DNA from 4 places in the Mesorhizobium sp. M0808 genome. Region 4 is predicted to be linked to each of the others. Evidence: predicted binding sites of a transcription regulator. Region 4 holds the regulator's gene; each other region holds the start of a gene.
What was found. The regulator PhoB, encoded in region 4, activates phosphate uptake and scavenging genes when phosphate is short. The targets are predictions, from matches to a motif close to TGTCATNNANCTGTCAT.
Positions count from the first base shown of each region.

Region 1: NKI25_RS00700 (esterase-like activity of phytase family protein) is a predicted target of PhoB. The motif match lies at 2,070-2,086, and genes of this name have one in related genera.
Region 2: ugpB (sn-glycerol-3-phosphate ABC transporter substrate-binding protein UgpB) is a predicted target of PhoB. The motif match lies at 1,752-1,768, and genes of this name have one in related genera.
Region 3: NKI25_RS23965 (LTA synthase family protein) is a predicted target of PhoB. The motif match lies at 2,274-2,290, and genes of this name have one in related genera.

Region 1 covers NZ_JAMYOX010000001.1:137,117-140,773, forward strand. Annotated here, with positions in the region: gene NKI25_RS00690 (sugar ABC transporter substrate-binding protein) at 1-909, opposite strand, end outside; gene NKI25_RS00695 (TIM barrel protein) at 950-1,939, opposite strand; gene NKI25_RS00700 (esterase-like activity of phytase family protein) at 2,187-3,657, shown strand, end outside.
Region 2 covers NZ_JAMYOX010000003.1:78,982-82,638, forward strand. Annotated here, with positions in the region: gene ugpA (sn-glycerol-3-phosphate ABC transporter permease UgpA) at 1-297, opposite strand, end outside; gene ugpB (sn-glycerol-3-phosphate ABC transporter substrate-binding protein UgpB) at 379-1,689, opposite strand; gene NKI25_RS06060 (bifunctional diguanylate cyclase/phosphodiesterase) at 1,985-3,657, shown strand, end outside.
Region 3 covers NZ_JAMYOX010000024.1:71,648-75,304, forward strand. Annotated here, with positions in the region: gene NKI25_RS23960 (pilus assembly protein) at 1-276, shown strand, start outside; gene NKI25_RS23965 (LTA synthase family protein) at 308-2,233, opposite strand; gene fabD (ACP S-malonyltransferase) at 2,481-3,446, shown strand; gene fabG (3-oxoacyl-[acyl-carrier-protein] reductase) at 3,507-3,657, shown strand, end outside.
Region 4 covers NZ_JAMYOX010000003.1:207,857-211,513, reverse strand. Annotated here, with positions in the region: gene pstA (phosphate ABC transporter permease PstA) at 1-23, shown strand, start outside; gene pstB (phosphate ABC transporter ATP-binding protein PstB) at 20-823, shown strand; gene phoU (phosphate signaling complex protein PhoU) at 856-1,563, shown strand; gene phoB (phosphate regulon transcriptional regulator PhoB) at 1,580-2,269, shown strand; gene NKI25_RS06700 (ROK family protein) at 2,279-3,523, opposite strand.

The DNA of each region.
Region 1 (3,657 bases), on a different contig from region 4:
TTCCAGCGCCACCTCGCCGGTCAGCACCGGGAACGAATCGACGGTGCCGGTCAGCTCGCCGGCGCGGATCGAGGCGTAGGCGTCGGAAATCCCGTCGGTGCCGAACACGGCGACCTTGTCCTTTAGGCCGGCGGCCTTGACCGCTTCGACGATGCCCAGCGCCATGCCGTCATTGTTGGCATAGAAGCCGATCAGATCGGGGTGCTGCTGCAGGATGTTGGTGGCCGCGTCGTAGGAGGTCTGGCGATCCCAGTTACCGGGGACGCTGGCGACGACGTCGAACTTGCCGGCTTCGGTGATGGTGGTCTTGAAGCCGTCGGTGCGCTGGACGGCGGCGTAGACGCCGGCCTGGCCTTCGACGATGGCGACCTTGCCGCCATCCGGCCGGTTCTTGATGAACCATTTGGCGACGCGCACGCCGTTGTCGCGCTGGACATTGCCGACATAGTGCTCGGCCTGCGGGATGACCGCGTCGTTGACGTTGACCACCGGCACATTGGCTGCCTTGGCCTGTTCCATGATCGGCTGCAGGTTGGAGTCGGTCTGCGGCGAAACGAGCAGCACGTTGTAGCCTTGCGTGACCAGGCCTTCGGCGATGGTGAGCTGGCCGAGCTGGTCGCCCTCGCTCTGCGCCGCCTGGTAGACGACGGGCACGCCGGTGCGGTCGCCGAACGACTTGTAGCCCTCTCCCAGCGAGCGCCAGTATTCATTGGTCAGCGTCTTGGAGACCGCACCCGCCTTGGTACCCTCGGGCAGCTTGGGGAAGGCCCCGAACTTGGCCTCGAGCTGCGACCAGTCGATGCGATCCTTCTCGGTGTCGGAATTGAGCGGCGCGAGGTCTGCGGAAAACACCGAGCCGATGGACAGCGCCATCAGGCCAGCGGTAGCGGTGGCAAGCAGAAATTTCATGGTCCTTCCTCCCTTGTTGAACGGAATATGCGGCCGGGCCTCAGCTGTCCGGGCCGAGCATGGCTTCCTGGATAATGGCTTGCGACGCGATCGCGTCCTGACGGTCGACGGCGGCTAACATGCGGTTGTCCCGGTCCAGCCGATCGACGACGCGCAGCATGCGCTTGACAGTCGCGATGTTGACTTCGCATTCGTGGACCGGGTCGAGCCCGGTCATATCGGGAAACGTGTCGAAGTAGATGGCGCCGGCGTAGCCGTTGCGGCGGATCTGGCGCAGCAGCTCGATCGTCTGCAGCGTATGCACGGCCCCGACCATCAAGCCGTCGTCGCGCTTCGCATAGCCATCGTTGAGGTGCACGCCGAGCAGCTTGCTGTGCCGTGCCACGAGCGCAGCGGCGAAAGCCGGCTGCTCGTCGGCGTAGAGCACATGGGCGAAATCGAGCGTCACGCCGAGATTGGGCAGGCCGATCTCGCGGATCGCCAGCAACGTCGTCGCCGCATCGGGCATCAGGCTGTAGGAGCGCGGCTCGTTGGGTTTGTATTCAAGGCTGATCTGGCAATCGGGGTCATGCGCCGCAACTTCACGAATTCCATCGATTTCGTGTTGCCAGAGCGTCGCATAATCGGCCTGGAAAGCATAATCGAAGCCATCCTGCCCGAGCCACAGCGTCATCAGGCTGGCGCCAGCCTCGCGCGCGGCGTCGATCCCGGCCTTGGTCATGTCGATGGCCTCGCGGCGAACGGCCGGATCCGGATTGGTGAAGGCGCCGAGCTTGAAGGCCGGGTTGGAGTAGTAGCGCATGGCGAAACCATTGATGGAAAGCCCGAGATCGCGGAGTTTGCGCGCCATTTCCGCAGGCTTTTCATCGACATGGTCGGGAAAGTTGAGGTCGAGATCGGTCAACTCCGCAACCTTCGCCGCACGTGCCGCCATTTGCAGCATGGACGGTTTGCCGACAAGATCGGGCCACTCGGCCTGTGGCCGCGAGGCAAAGGAATTGAGGCGGGTGGCGAAACGACAGACTGTCATCGGTGGCCTTTCATCGTCATAACTTCACATAAGAACGATAATTTGTAAAGTTGTTAATTGCACTCTCGGCGGCGACGGATTCGCATGTCCAGGCCAGTTGCGACCACAAGGGTCAAAGCAAGCGCGGCACTGTCACGCAAGTATCATGTTCGCGTCCTAGATCGCTTCTCCGAAGGCTTTCGCGGCATCCTCGATGCGACGCGGCGCTTTTTCGGGCCCCGGCAGCTTTGTCTCAAAGAGGATATCCATGAAAAACCTGCACCGAACCGCGTCCCTCGCTGTCGCGCTGGCGATGTTCACCGCCTTGACTCCGGCCCTGGCAGAAAAATCCGCGACCGTCGGCGGCGTCAGCTTCGTCAACAAGGGCCTGGTCGGCGTCGGCCGCATCCCGGCCAGCCAGAAGGACAAGTTCGGCGAGACGTTTGGCTCCGGCTCAGGCATGTCGATCGATGCTGCCGGCTGGACGCATGGCGCCGACGGCTACAAGGGCTCGTTGTGGCTGTTGCCGGATCGCGGCTACAATGTCGTCGGTACTACCGACTACCGGCCGCGCCTCAACACGATTGCCATCGAGTTCGCTCCGATCACGCCGGGTGCAGTGCCAGCCGCCGGCCAGGAACAGTCGGGCCTCAGGGCGACGCTTGCCGACACCATGCTTTTGACCGACGACAAGGGCGCCGACGCAACCGGGCTCGATCCGCTCAACGGCGTGCGTGCCGCGACCGACGACATGCCGATCCTGCCCGAAGCCAACGGCAAGCTCGCGCTCGATAACGAAGCGATCGCACGGCTGCCCGACGGCACGATGTTCATCTCGGACGAATACGGTCCGAACATCTACCGCTTCTCCGCCGATGGGCGTCTGATGTCGGCAACGCAGCCGCCGGCGGCGCTTGTCCCGATGCGTCACGGGACGCCAAACTTTGCTTCCAACAATCCGGGACCTGGCGCGGCAGACCCAGATCCGAAGGATCCCGAAACCGGCCGTCAGAACAACCAGGGCCTCGAAGGCATGGCGCTGACGCCGGACGGGAAGTTCCTGATTGCCGTGCTGCAGTCGGCCCCAAGGCAGGATGGCGGCGATTCCGCCTCGACGCGCCAGAACACGCGCGTGCTGGTCTACGATGCCTCGGATCCCGGCCAGCTCAAGCTCGCGCATGAATATGTCGTGCCGCTGCCGGTGTTCACCGATGCCAAGGGCAAAACCAAGATCGCCGCGCAGAGTGAAATCGTGGCGCTGTCGGACAAGACCTTCCTGATGCTGGCGCGCGACAGCGGCAACGGCCAGGGGCTGAAGGGCGACACCTCGCTCCATCGCGAGATCAGCGTCGTCGATGTGTCGGCGGCAACCGACATCGCCGGCACAGAGTTCGACAAGGACAAGCCGCTGGCGCCCAAGGGTGAGCTCGATCCATCGGTGACGCCGGCCAAGCTGACGCCGTTCATCGACATCAACGACAAGAGCGAGCTCGGCCGCTTCGGGTTGCACAATGGCGCGCCCAACGACCGCAACAACCTTTCGGAGAAATGGGAGGCGATGTCGGTGGTGAGCGTCCTCGATCCAAAGCTGCCCGACGACTATTTCCTGTTCGTCGCCAATGACAATGACTTCCTCACGCAGGACGGCTTCCAGGTCGGCGCGGCCTACAAGGCCGAGGATGGCGCCGATGTCGACACCATGTTCCTGGTCTATCAGGTCACGCTCCCAGGCCTCACCG
Region 2 (3,657 bases), 130 kb from region 4:
GGCCTTCTCGGCCATGACCGCGAGCAGCAGGGCCACAACCATGGCAACGATCGCGGTCGCAAGAGAGAACACTACGGTGACCTTGATCGAGTTGAGGTAGGCCGGATCGGCCAGCACCTTCCGGAAATTGGCAAACCAGACGAACCTGCTCTTCAGCCCGAACGGGTCTTGCCTGAGCATCGACTGGTAAAGCGCCTGACCGGCCGGCCAGTAGAAGAAAACCAGGGTGATGGCGAGTTGTGGCGCCACCAGCAGGTAGGGCAGGATCTTGTTGGGAAAGACGACGCGTGGAGACAGGCTGATTTCCCTCGCTATCCAGGTATCGCCCACGCCGGCTCGCGTGGGCGATATTCCAACCGACTAACCGAGATAATCCCGTCAGTTCTCCAGCGCTTCCTTGATCGCCGCGTTGCCGCGCGCAACCGCATTGTCGAGTGCCTGCTGGGCGGTTTGCTGGCCGGCCAGCATCTTCTCCAGCTCCTCGTTCTGGATATCGCGCACCTGCGGCAGATTCGGCAGGCGCACGCCCTTCGAATTGTCGGTCGGCGACTTGCCGATCATCTGCAGGATGGGTGTCTCGCGGCCGGGGTTCTTGTCATAGAAGCCTGATTTCTTCGTCGCCTCATACGCGGCGAGCGTCACAGGCAGGTATCCCGACTTCTGGTGCAGATATTCCTGCACATCGGTCTTGGACAGATAGGCAAAGAAGGCGGCGACACCCTTGTATTCCTCGTCCGACTTGTTGCCGAACACCCACAGGCTGGCACCGCCCGGCGTCGTGTTCTGCGGGGCACCCTTGGCGTCACTGTCGTAAGGAAGCTGGCCGATGCCATAGTTCATGCCGGACTTGACGATATCGCCGAGGCCGCCCGACGATTCGGTGAAGATGCCGCATTCGCCGGCGAGGAATATCTGCTTGGCTTCGGAGGTGCGCCCGCCATATTTGAATGTGCCGTCCTTGGCCAGGTCAGCGAGCGCCTGGAAGTGGTTGACGAAAATCGGCGCATTGATCTTGAGTTCGACATCACCGCCGGCCAGGCCATTCTGCTGGGTGGCCCAAGGCACGTCATTCCACGCCGCGAAATTCTCCAGGTGGATCCAGGTCAGCCAGGTCGAGGTATAGCCGCAAGGGGCGGCGCCGCTCGTCTTGATCTTCTTGGCAGCTTCCCACACCTCGTTCCACGTCTTGGGCGGATTGTTCACGTCGAGGCCTGCCTTCTGGAAGATGTCCTTGTTGTAGTAGAGGATCGGCGAGGAAGAGTTGTAGGGGAACGATAGCATGGTGCCGTCCGGCTTCGAATAATAGCCGACGATGCCGGGCAGATACTGGCTCTTGTCGAAAGTCATCCCGGCGCCGGTCATCACATCGGCCACCGGCTTTATCGCACCCTCGGCCGCCATCATCACGCCGGTGCCGACGTCGAACACCTGGAGGATATCGGGCGCTTGCCCGGCACGAAAGGCAGCGATGCCGGCATTCAGCGTCTCCGGATAGGTGCCCTTGAACACCGGAACGAGCTCATAGTCGCTCTGGCTGGCGTTGAAATCCTTGGAGATCTTGGCGACGACCTCGGCGTTGGCGCCGGTCATGGCGTGCCACCAGCTGATCTGCGTGACGGCGAAGGCGGAGGTGGTGGAAAGCAGGGTCACGGTGGCGGCGATACCGGCCGCAAAGCCGAAGAACTTCATGTTTCATCTCCCGTTTGTCATTGGCGAAAGGGGCACTTCCGCAAAGCCAATATGTGGCGCTGATGACAATCGGACAACGGTTTTATTGCGGATCAATGAACATCATTCCTTCCTAAAGTGCACTCGCTACCGAACCGGGCGCAAGAAATCACATCACCGTCTTTTCGGCGCAGCGGCGTCGGTTTTCCCCCGAAAAGACCCGCCTCATGGCCCGCGGGTTAACCATTCGTTAAAATCTCCAAGAACTAATCAGTCACACCTCCCCTGTTAGTTTTGGCAGACCGAGTGAACCAGGATGCTGACGGTCTATAATTGTATTGTAAGTCAGCACGATCCGAGACTGGTTGCGCTTGCCGCACTCGTCTGTGGAATTTCTTGCTTCTCAGCGGTTAATCTCCTTAAGCATGTCGGCCGATCGACCGAGCGAAACCGGCTTGTCTGGCTGATGATCGCCGCAGCCTCGACCGGGTTCGGCATATGGGCGACGCATTTCATCGCCATGACCGCGTTTACGCCGGGAATACCGAACGCATACAATCCGGGATTATCCGCCTTTTCGCTTGCCGCCGCCGTTATCATGACCGCGCTTGGGATGTGGGTCGCCACCTTGCGCCGCGGCATCGACCATTTCCTCGCCGGTGGCGCCATTCTGGGCGGCGCCATCGCGACGATGCACTACATCGGCATGGCAGCTTTCGAGGTCGAAGGCCGGGTCGTATGGAACCTGCTCCTTGTCGCGATATCGCTTCTGGCCGGCGTGACCCTCGCGGCACTGGCGCTCCTTGTCGTCTTGCGCCGTCCGTCAGCGCTCGCGACTTTCGGCGGCGCCGCGCTTTTAACGCTGGCGATTTGCAGCTTGCATTTCATCGCGATGGCTGCGGTGTCGATCATTCCGGATTCCTCGATTGAAATATCCGAACATTCCATCGAGCCCATTTCCCAGGCCTTTGCCGCAGCGGTCGCCAGCCTGATAATCCTTGTGCTATCGGGTGCCGCGCTGTGGATCGACCTGCGCTTTCGCCGCCAGAAGCTCGAGGCCGATCGCATGCACGATCTCGCCAATGCGGCGGTGGAAGGTCTGATCGTTTGCGATGGCACCCGCATTGTCAGCGCCAATGACAGTATGGCGAAGCTGACCGGAACAGCGACAGCCACCCTGAACACGATGCAATTCGGCGAGCTTTTCGACGGACAGAGCGCAGCCGATATGTCCGGCTTCGGCGAACAGGCGCAGGAAGCGAAGTTAAGGGGCAGCGACGGGGCGAGAATTCCTGTCGAGCTGATCGCCAGGAAAATCACCTACTGCGGCAGGCCTCATACGGTGCTTGCCGTTCGCGACATCCGTGAGCGCAAGAAGGCAGAACAAGAGATCCTCCGCCTCGCGCATTTCGATCCGCTTACCGGGCTTGCCAATCGGCGGAGCTTTTCTTCCCGGCTGGAAGCAGAATTCGCCTCGATGGATCGTGGCGGCAAGGATGGACATCTGGCGCTCCTGCTGCTTGACCTTGACCGGTTCAAGCAAGTCAACGACCTCTATGGCCACGGGGCCGGCGATGCTATGCTGCAGAAGCTGGCGCACTGCATTTCCGGCATCCCGCGCCACGGACAGATGCTCGCGCGTCTCGGCGGCGATGAATTTGCCATCATAGCTCCGAACCTCCCCGACCCCCTGGCCGCAGGCCGGATAGCCGAGGACTTGCTGGCGGCGATCCGGGAGGAAAACAGGGTTTCGGTCGGCTCCGGCCTCGTCTCGGCCAGCATCGGCATCGCCTTCTTTCCGCTGGATGCCGAAGACCAGGCCGGCCTGATCAGCCATGCCGACACGGCACTCCATCGCGCCAAAACCGAAGGCAGGGACACTTATCGGTTTTTCGAGATAGCCATGGGCACCGCGGCCCGCGACAAGCGCGTGATGGAGCATGAATTGCGCCAGGCGATCGCCCGCAAGGAGTTCCACCTCGTCTATCA
Region 3 (3,657 bases), on a different contig from region 4:
GGATTCCTGGCCTCGGGTCGGTTTGGATCCAGCGACCAGACCGCGGCTGCGCGCAATGTCGACGATTGGACAACCAATGTATGCAACACATTGAAGAAGCAGGACGTGCAGATATTCACAGTGCTGCTGCAGGCCGACACCGCAGCCAACCGCAAGCTTTACGAGGCCTGCGCATCGTCGCCGTCGGATTATTACCCGACCAACGACGTCAGTCAGCTCGAAAGCGTCTTCCTGAAAATCGGAAGCTCGATTTCGCAGCTGCACTTGACGAACTGAACGACGTCGGCCGCTCTCCCGCCGCCGCTGCTCAACTCGTGTGTGCAGCCACTTTGCCTGTGGTTTCGGGGAAGAAATCGGGCGCCGCATGGCGCTTGCCGAACATCATGTCGTATTGCAGCAGACGGAAGTCGCGGATTGCCGGATCGATCTCTTTCTGACGCGACCAATCGGGGGTGGCGTCGCCCCCCGGTGCCAAAAGCAAATTGCGGTCGATAACGCGGTAGCGCTCTCGCAACTGTCCGAGGAAGCCGGTGTAATAGGGATGGCTGATGCCGGCTGTCTTCAGGATATGGTAGGGCAGGAAGGACGGGCTGACGGCGCCCAGATCCTCGGCCGGGCCGCTGCGATTCGACCAGACGATCAGCGGCGTCTGGTGGTGCAGCAGCATCTGGTCGGCCGCCTCCTTGCGCGGCGCAACATTGTCCTTCAGGAAGCCGGTCTCGACGTAGACCGGCCCAAGCGGCGGCAGATGGTCGCCGAAGAACGCGATGACGGTCGGCCGCTCGCGTTTCTTCGCCCATTCGATCAGCCGCTCGAGGCCGCGGTCCGCGTCGGAAGAGCCTTCGGCATAGCTCAACAGCGATTCACGCGCCCATTGGCTGATCGGCGCCTGCACCTTGTGGGTCGGATTGTTATAGCGATACGGCTCATACGGCCCGTGGTTCTGCAGGCTGACGGCGAAAAAGAAGACCGGCTCGGCGCTGGTATCGGCTTCGTGGATAATCTCGTCGGTCATCGCAGCGTCCGACGCGAGCGGTCCGCGCTTCTGCATGGGCGGCAACGTCTCCTCGGACTTGAAGTCGTTGAAGCCGAAATCGGCATAGACGGCCCCCCGGTTCCAGAACCAGTTAGTGCCGGGATGGATAGCGCGCGCCCGGTAGCCTTGACTTTTCAGGAAGGTCGCCAGCGAGGGAGTCGGTGTCCGCACATATTGCTGGTAGGGAATGCTGCCCGCCGGCAGGAAGGCGTTGGAAAAGCCGGTCAGGGCCTCGAACTCGATGTTGGCCGTCATGCCGCCGAACTCGGGCGAGAACATGTAACCCGTGCGCAGTGCCCGCACATTGGGGACAGGGTCGGGCGTGATGGTGACGCCGGGTAGCTTGGTCGGATCCCAGAAGGATTCGCTCATGACGACGATGATGTCGGGCTTCTCGGCGGGTACCGAAGCCGTCACCTGCGGTTTGCCGATCGCTTCGATCGCCTTGCCGGAATAGCCGGGCGGCGCCGAGACATGCGCCATCGGGACGTTCAGCGCGAAGGCGAGCGCAAAACCGTTCGAGGCATAGTTTTCCTTCTGGTCCCACATGATCGGGATGATCTGCAGCCGGTCGCGTGTCCACGAGAAAGTGGCATAGTCCATGATGGAGACGAAGAAGGCGATCAGCGGCACCGTCAGCGTCAGCCGGGCAAGGCGGCCCTTGTGGCTGAGTGCCGGAACGCGGCGGCGCCATAGCCGCCAGCCATAGACGAGCAGCGACAGCCCGCCGACGATGCCGATCGCCAGGGCAATGGCGGTTCCCGGGCGATCGCGTACCAGAAGCGGCATCAATGCCACGATCTGCCGGGAATAGAGGAAATCGGTCGGATAGAGCGGATCGCCGAGATACAGCGACTTCTGGTGGCCGACGAACGCCAGCGACAATGTCAGCGGCGCGACGATCATCAGGCTCTGGTGACTGCGGCCGAGCACGGCGTCGAGGCCGATGAGGATCAGCGCAAAAATGATGATCGTGGTCCAGCCGGGTTTGAAAGGCTGCAGAAAGAAATCAATGGTGCCGGCAAAGTTGCCGCGCACGATCAGTTCGATGGCAAACACAAGGATGGCCGCAGCCAGCAAGCTGATAAGGCCATAGCGGATGACAGGCCATTTGCGCGCCGGCAGATAGCCGGTCGACGGATCGCCTTCAAGAAACTGGGGCGCCGCCTCGGCTGCGCTCTGCTTGGTCTTTGCCACTTCAATAGTTCCCCGGCCCGCAACAAAAGCGTCACTCGATTGTCATCGAACTGTCACGCAAAGCTTAGCGCCTGCGGCGGAAATAAGAAGAGCCAGCAAACAAATCGTGAGCGGTTTTCATCATGAGTGATCGCCAAAAAGCCTGCCGAAACAGGCACTCGGCCGATATTACGCGATCAAGGTTGGACTTGACTTGGCCGCACGCCTTGCGTCACAGGCAACGTGAACCAGCAGCTGGGAGCCGCCGATGGCCATCGCATTCACCTTTCCGGGGCAGGGCAGCCAGGCTGTCGGCATGGGCAAGGACCTCGCCGATACCTTTGTGGAATCGCGGCGGATCTTCGAGGAAGTTGACGACGCGCTCGGCGAAAACCTATCGAAGCTGATCTGGGAAGGCCCGGAAGAGACGCTGACGCTGACCGCCAACGCCCAGCCGGCGCTGATGGCGGTGTCGCTTGCCGCAATCCGGGCGCTGGAGGCGCGCGGCTTCTCCCTGAACGGCAAGGTCACCTATGTCGCCGGCCACTCGCTCGGCGAATATTCGGCACTTGCGGCCGCAGGTTTCGTTTCGGTCGCCGACGCCGCCCGGCTGTTGCGCATCCGCGGCAACGCCATGCAGGCGGCTGTGCCGGCCGGCGAGGGCGCCATGGCGGCGATCATCGGGCTGGAACAGGCCGACGTCGAAGCCGCTTGCGCAGAGGCCGCCCAGGGCGCCGCCAAAGATCCCGCACAAGCCTTGGTTTGCCAGATCGCCAATGACAATGGCGGCGGCCAGCTGGTGATCTCCGGCGCCAGGCCAGTGGTCGAACTGGCGGCGAGGCTATGCACGGAGAAGGGCGCCAAGCGGGCGCTGATGCTGCAGGTCTCAGCGCCCTTCCATTCGGCATTGATGAAGCCTGCGGCCGAGATCATGCGGGAGGCGCTGGCCGCCGTGACGAAGAGTGCGCCGGTCGTGCCGCTGGTCTCCAATGTTACGGTGACCCCGACGAGCGATCCCGACGAGATCGCCCGCCGACTCGTCGAACAGGTGATCGGGCGCGTGCGCTGGCGCGAAACGGTGGAGTGGTTCGGCAGCAACGGCGTTGCGACGCTTTACGAAGTGGGCGCCGGCAAGGTGCTGTCGGGGCTGGCCCGCCGCATCAACCGCGACATTGCCACCACTGCCATCGGATCCGCGGCGGATGTCGAGGCGGCGCTGGCGGCGCTTGCATAATCAACTGGCGATTTGACCCCGCTCCATGCGAAGGGTGTTCGCTCAGATCAGGAGGCAAGAATGTTCGAATTGACCGGCCGCAAGGCGCTCGTCACCGGCGCATCGGGAGGTATCGGCGAGGCGATCGCCCGCGTGCTGCACGGCCAGGGCGCCATCGTCGGCCTGCATGGCACACGTATCGAGAAACTGGAGGCGCTGGCCGCCGAACTGG
Region 4 (3,657 bases):
CCGGACGCAGAGAGGACAGATGACACAGATGTTGTCCCCAGACATGACGATGGCCGAAACGGTCGTCGAGAAGACGAAGATCGAGGTCAAGAATCTCAACTTCTACTACGGCCAGAGCAAGGCGCTGAAGGACATCAGCCTGTCACTGCCTGAGCGCAGTGTCACGGCCTTCATCGGCCCTTCGGGGTGCGGGAAATCGACGCTGCTGCGTGTGTTCAACCGCATCTATGAGCTCTACCCAAAACAGACGGCCGAGGGCCAGGTGCTGCTCGACGGCAAGAACATTCTCGACCGGTCGCAGGATCTCAACCTCCTCAGGACCAAGATCGGCATGGTGTTCCAGAAGCCGACGCCGTTCCCGATGTCGATCTACGAGAACATCGCCTTCGGCGCCAGGCTCTACGAGAACCTCGGCAAGTCCGAGATGGACGGCCGCGTCGAACAGGCGTTGAAGCGCGCCGCGCTGTGGAGCGAGGTCAAGGACAAGCTCAACGCCAGCGGCTTGAGCCTGTCCGGCGGCCAGCAGCAGCGGCTCTGTATCGCCCGCACCGTGGCCGTGAAGCCGGAAGTCATTCTGCTCGACGAACCGGCTTCGGCCCTCGACCCGCTGTCGACTGCCAAGATCGAGGAACTGATCGACGAATTGCAAGCCGACTATACGATCGTCATCGTCACCCACAACATGCAGCAGGCGGCTCGCGTGTCGCGCCAGACCGCCTTCATGTATCTGGGTGAACTGGTCGAGTTCGACCGGACCGAGAAGATCTTCACGTCGCCCCGCGAGAAGCGCACGCAGGACTACATCACTGGCCGCTTCGGCTGAGCCGTTCCGATCATGCATATGAGGACAGGACCATGGGCGAACACACAGTCGCTTCTTTCGACGAGGATCTCGAGCAGATCAGCAAGCTGATCCGCGACATGGCCGACCTCGCCGGTTCGATGGTCGGCGGGGCGACCAAGGCCCTGTTGAATTCCGACAACGTGCTGGCGCAACGCGTCGTTTCCGACGACGCCATCATGGATGCGCGTCAACGCGAACTGGACGACCGCGCCATCACCCTGATCGCCAAACGCCAGCCGATGGCCCACGATCTTCGCCATGTGGTCGGAGCGATCCGCATGGCGGGCGACCTCGAACGCATCGGCGACCTTGCCAAGAATATCGCCAAGCGCGTGAGTGCGGTCGGCCTCAGCGCCACGCCGCGGGACCTGTCGCATTCCATCGACGCGATGGCGCAGCTGGTTCTCATCCAGGTGCAGGGTGTCATCGAGGAATATGCTGCAGGCGATGCGGCCGCGTTGGCCAAGCTGCGTGCCGCCGACGAGCGCATCGACGTCAAATACACGTCCGTGTTCCGCGAGCTGTTGACCTACATGATGGAAGATCCGCGCAACATCACCGCTTGCACGCACCTGCTGTTCTGCGCCAAGAATCTGGAGCGGATCGGCGACCATGTCACCAACATCGCCGAAAATGCGTATTATGTGCTGACCGGCGAGCAATTGCCGGTCAATCGTCCGAAGCAGGACGAAACGACAATGTCCGCACCGGTGACATGATGGGGGTGCCCAGCCGATGATCGCACCACGCATAATGGTGGTGGAGGACGAGGAGCCATTGGGTGTGCTGCTCCGCTACAATCTCGAATCCGAAGGCTACCAGGTCGAGGTGGTGACACGCGGCGACGAAGCCGAGATCCGTTTGCAGGAGAATGTGCCCGACCTTTTGGTGCTCGACTGGATGATACCAGCGGTTTCCGGCATCGAGCTCTGTCGTCGGTTGCGGGTGCGCCCCGAAACCGAGCGGCTGCCGATCATCATGCTGACCGCGCGCGGCGAGGAGAGCGACCGGGTGCGCGGGCTTTCGACCGGCGCCGACGACTATCTGGTCAAACCGTTTTCGACACCGGAATTCATGGCCAGGGTCAAGGCGCTGCTGCGGCGCGCCAAGCCGGAAGTGCTGTCCAGCGTGCTGAAGGTCGGCGACATCGTGCTCGATCGCGAATCGCACAGGGTCTATCGCAAGAAGAGCGAAATCAGGCTCGGGCCGACCGAATTCCGGCTGCTCGAGTTCATGATGCGGCATCCGGGCCGTGTCTTCTCGCGCAGCCAGTTACTCGATAATGTCTGGGGCGAGACAATCTACATCGACGAACGCACCGTCGACGTGCATGTCGGGCGGCTGCGCAAAGCCGTCAACAACGGCCGGATGCCGGATGTCATCCGCACCATCCGCGGTGCCGGCTATGCGATCAGGGAAGATTGACCCGCCTGGTCAGGCTACGTTCTTTCTGACGCTGGGCCTCATTTGCGCGCCCGGCGCGAAAATCTCCTGGTCGACGAAGCTTAGCGCCCGCATCGCGCAGCCTTCGCGGATCAGCGGCAATTCGTTCGGCTCTGTATCGAAGGAGATCGAGCCCGAATGCTGGCCGCCGGCGGTCTGGGCGATTGCCTTCCGCAAGGCCGGCTCGATCAGATCGAAGGCGGCGGCACTGGCGCCGACCATCGCGACCGGTGCCGGATCGATCAGCGCGAACAGCGAGCCGAGACCGAAACCCAGCGCTTCGCCGGCCTTGCGGTAGGCCTCGCGTTCCGGCCCATCTTTCTCGCGCGCCCGGGCCGCCAGTGCTCGCATGTCGGCGTCGCTGACGTCGGCGATCGGTTCGCTTTCTTCGCTCATCTGCCTGGCGTTGCGCCAGATGGCGTAGTTGCCGGCATAGGCCTCGATGCAGCCGCGCCGCCCGCAACGGCAGAGCGCGCCGCCCGGACGATGGATCATGTGGCCAAATTCGCCACCCGAGGAATGCGTCCCGGTGAACAGTTCGCCCTTCAGCACCAGCCCCATGCCGATGCCATGCGAAAGCAGGATGGCGATGAAGTCGTCGCGATAGCGATCCGGATTGCGCCAGCGCAAAGCCACCGCCATCATGTTGCAGTCGTTCTCCACCGTTGCCGGGATGCCGAATTCGTCCTCCAGCATGTCGGCAAAGGCGATGTCGGTCTGCGGCGTGATCGGCGACCACAGCATGGCGCGTGCAGGGGAGTCGGTAATGCCCTGAATCGCCAGGGCGATGCGGGCGACACTGCGGACGTCAAGGTCTGGATCCTGCAGCCGGCGCCGGACGATGGCCATGCATTCACGGATCAGCTCGTCGCGCGGCATGGTCAGCGTGTCCAGCCGGCGCTGTTCCTCGGCGACCACCTGTCCCGTATAGTCGATAATGGCGGCCGACAGGAAATTCAGCGACAACACCACGGTCAGCACCGCCGCCGCTTCCGGGTTGAGGGCGAGGCCGACCTGCGGACGACCGCGTTTCAACGAAACGGGCTCACTTGCCTTGCTCTCGGCGAGGATGCCTTCCCGTATCAGGTCGGAAGAGATCGCCGATATGGTCGAATGACTGAGGCCGGTAGTAGCTGCGATCTCAGTACGCGATGGCTGGCCGGCCCGGCGCACCGCCGAGATCACCATCGCCCGGTTGCGCCGGCGCAAATCGTCATGGCGGATTCCGACCGACATTGTTTTGCTTTCCTCCCGGTTGCCGCGGCCGCTCATGAACCGGAAGCCGTCGGTAATGTCCGACAAATAGTGTCGGACGCAGGCAAATAGTGTCAGATGCAGGTTGCGCTGTCATCGTTTATTCCGACGCTCGA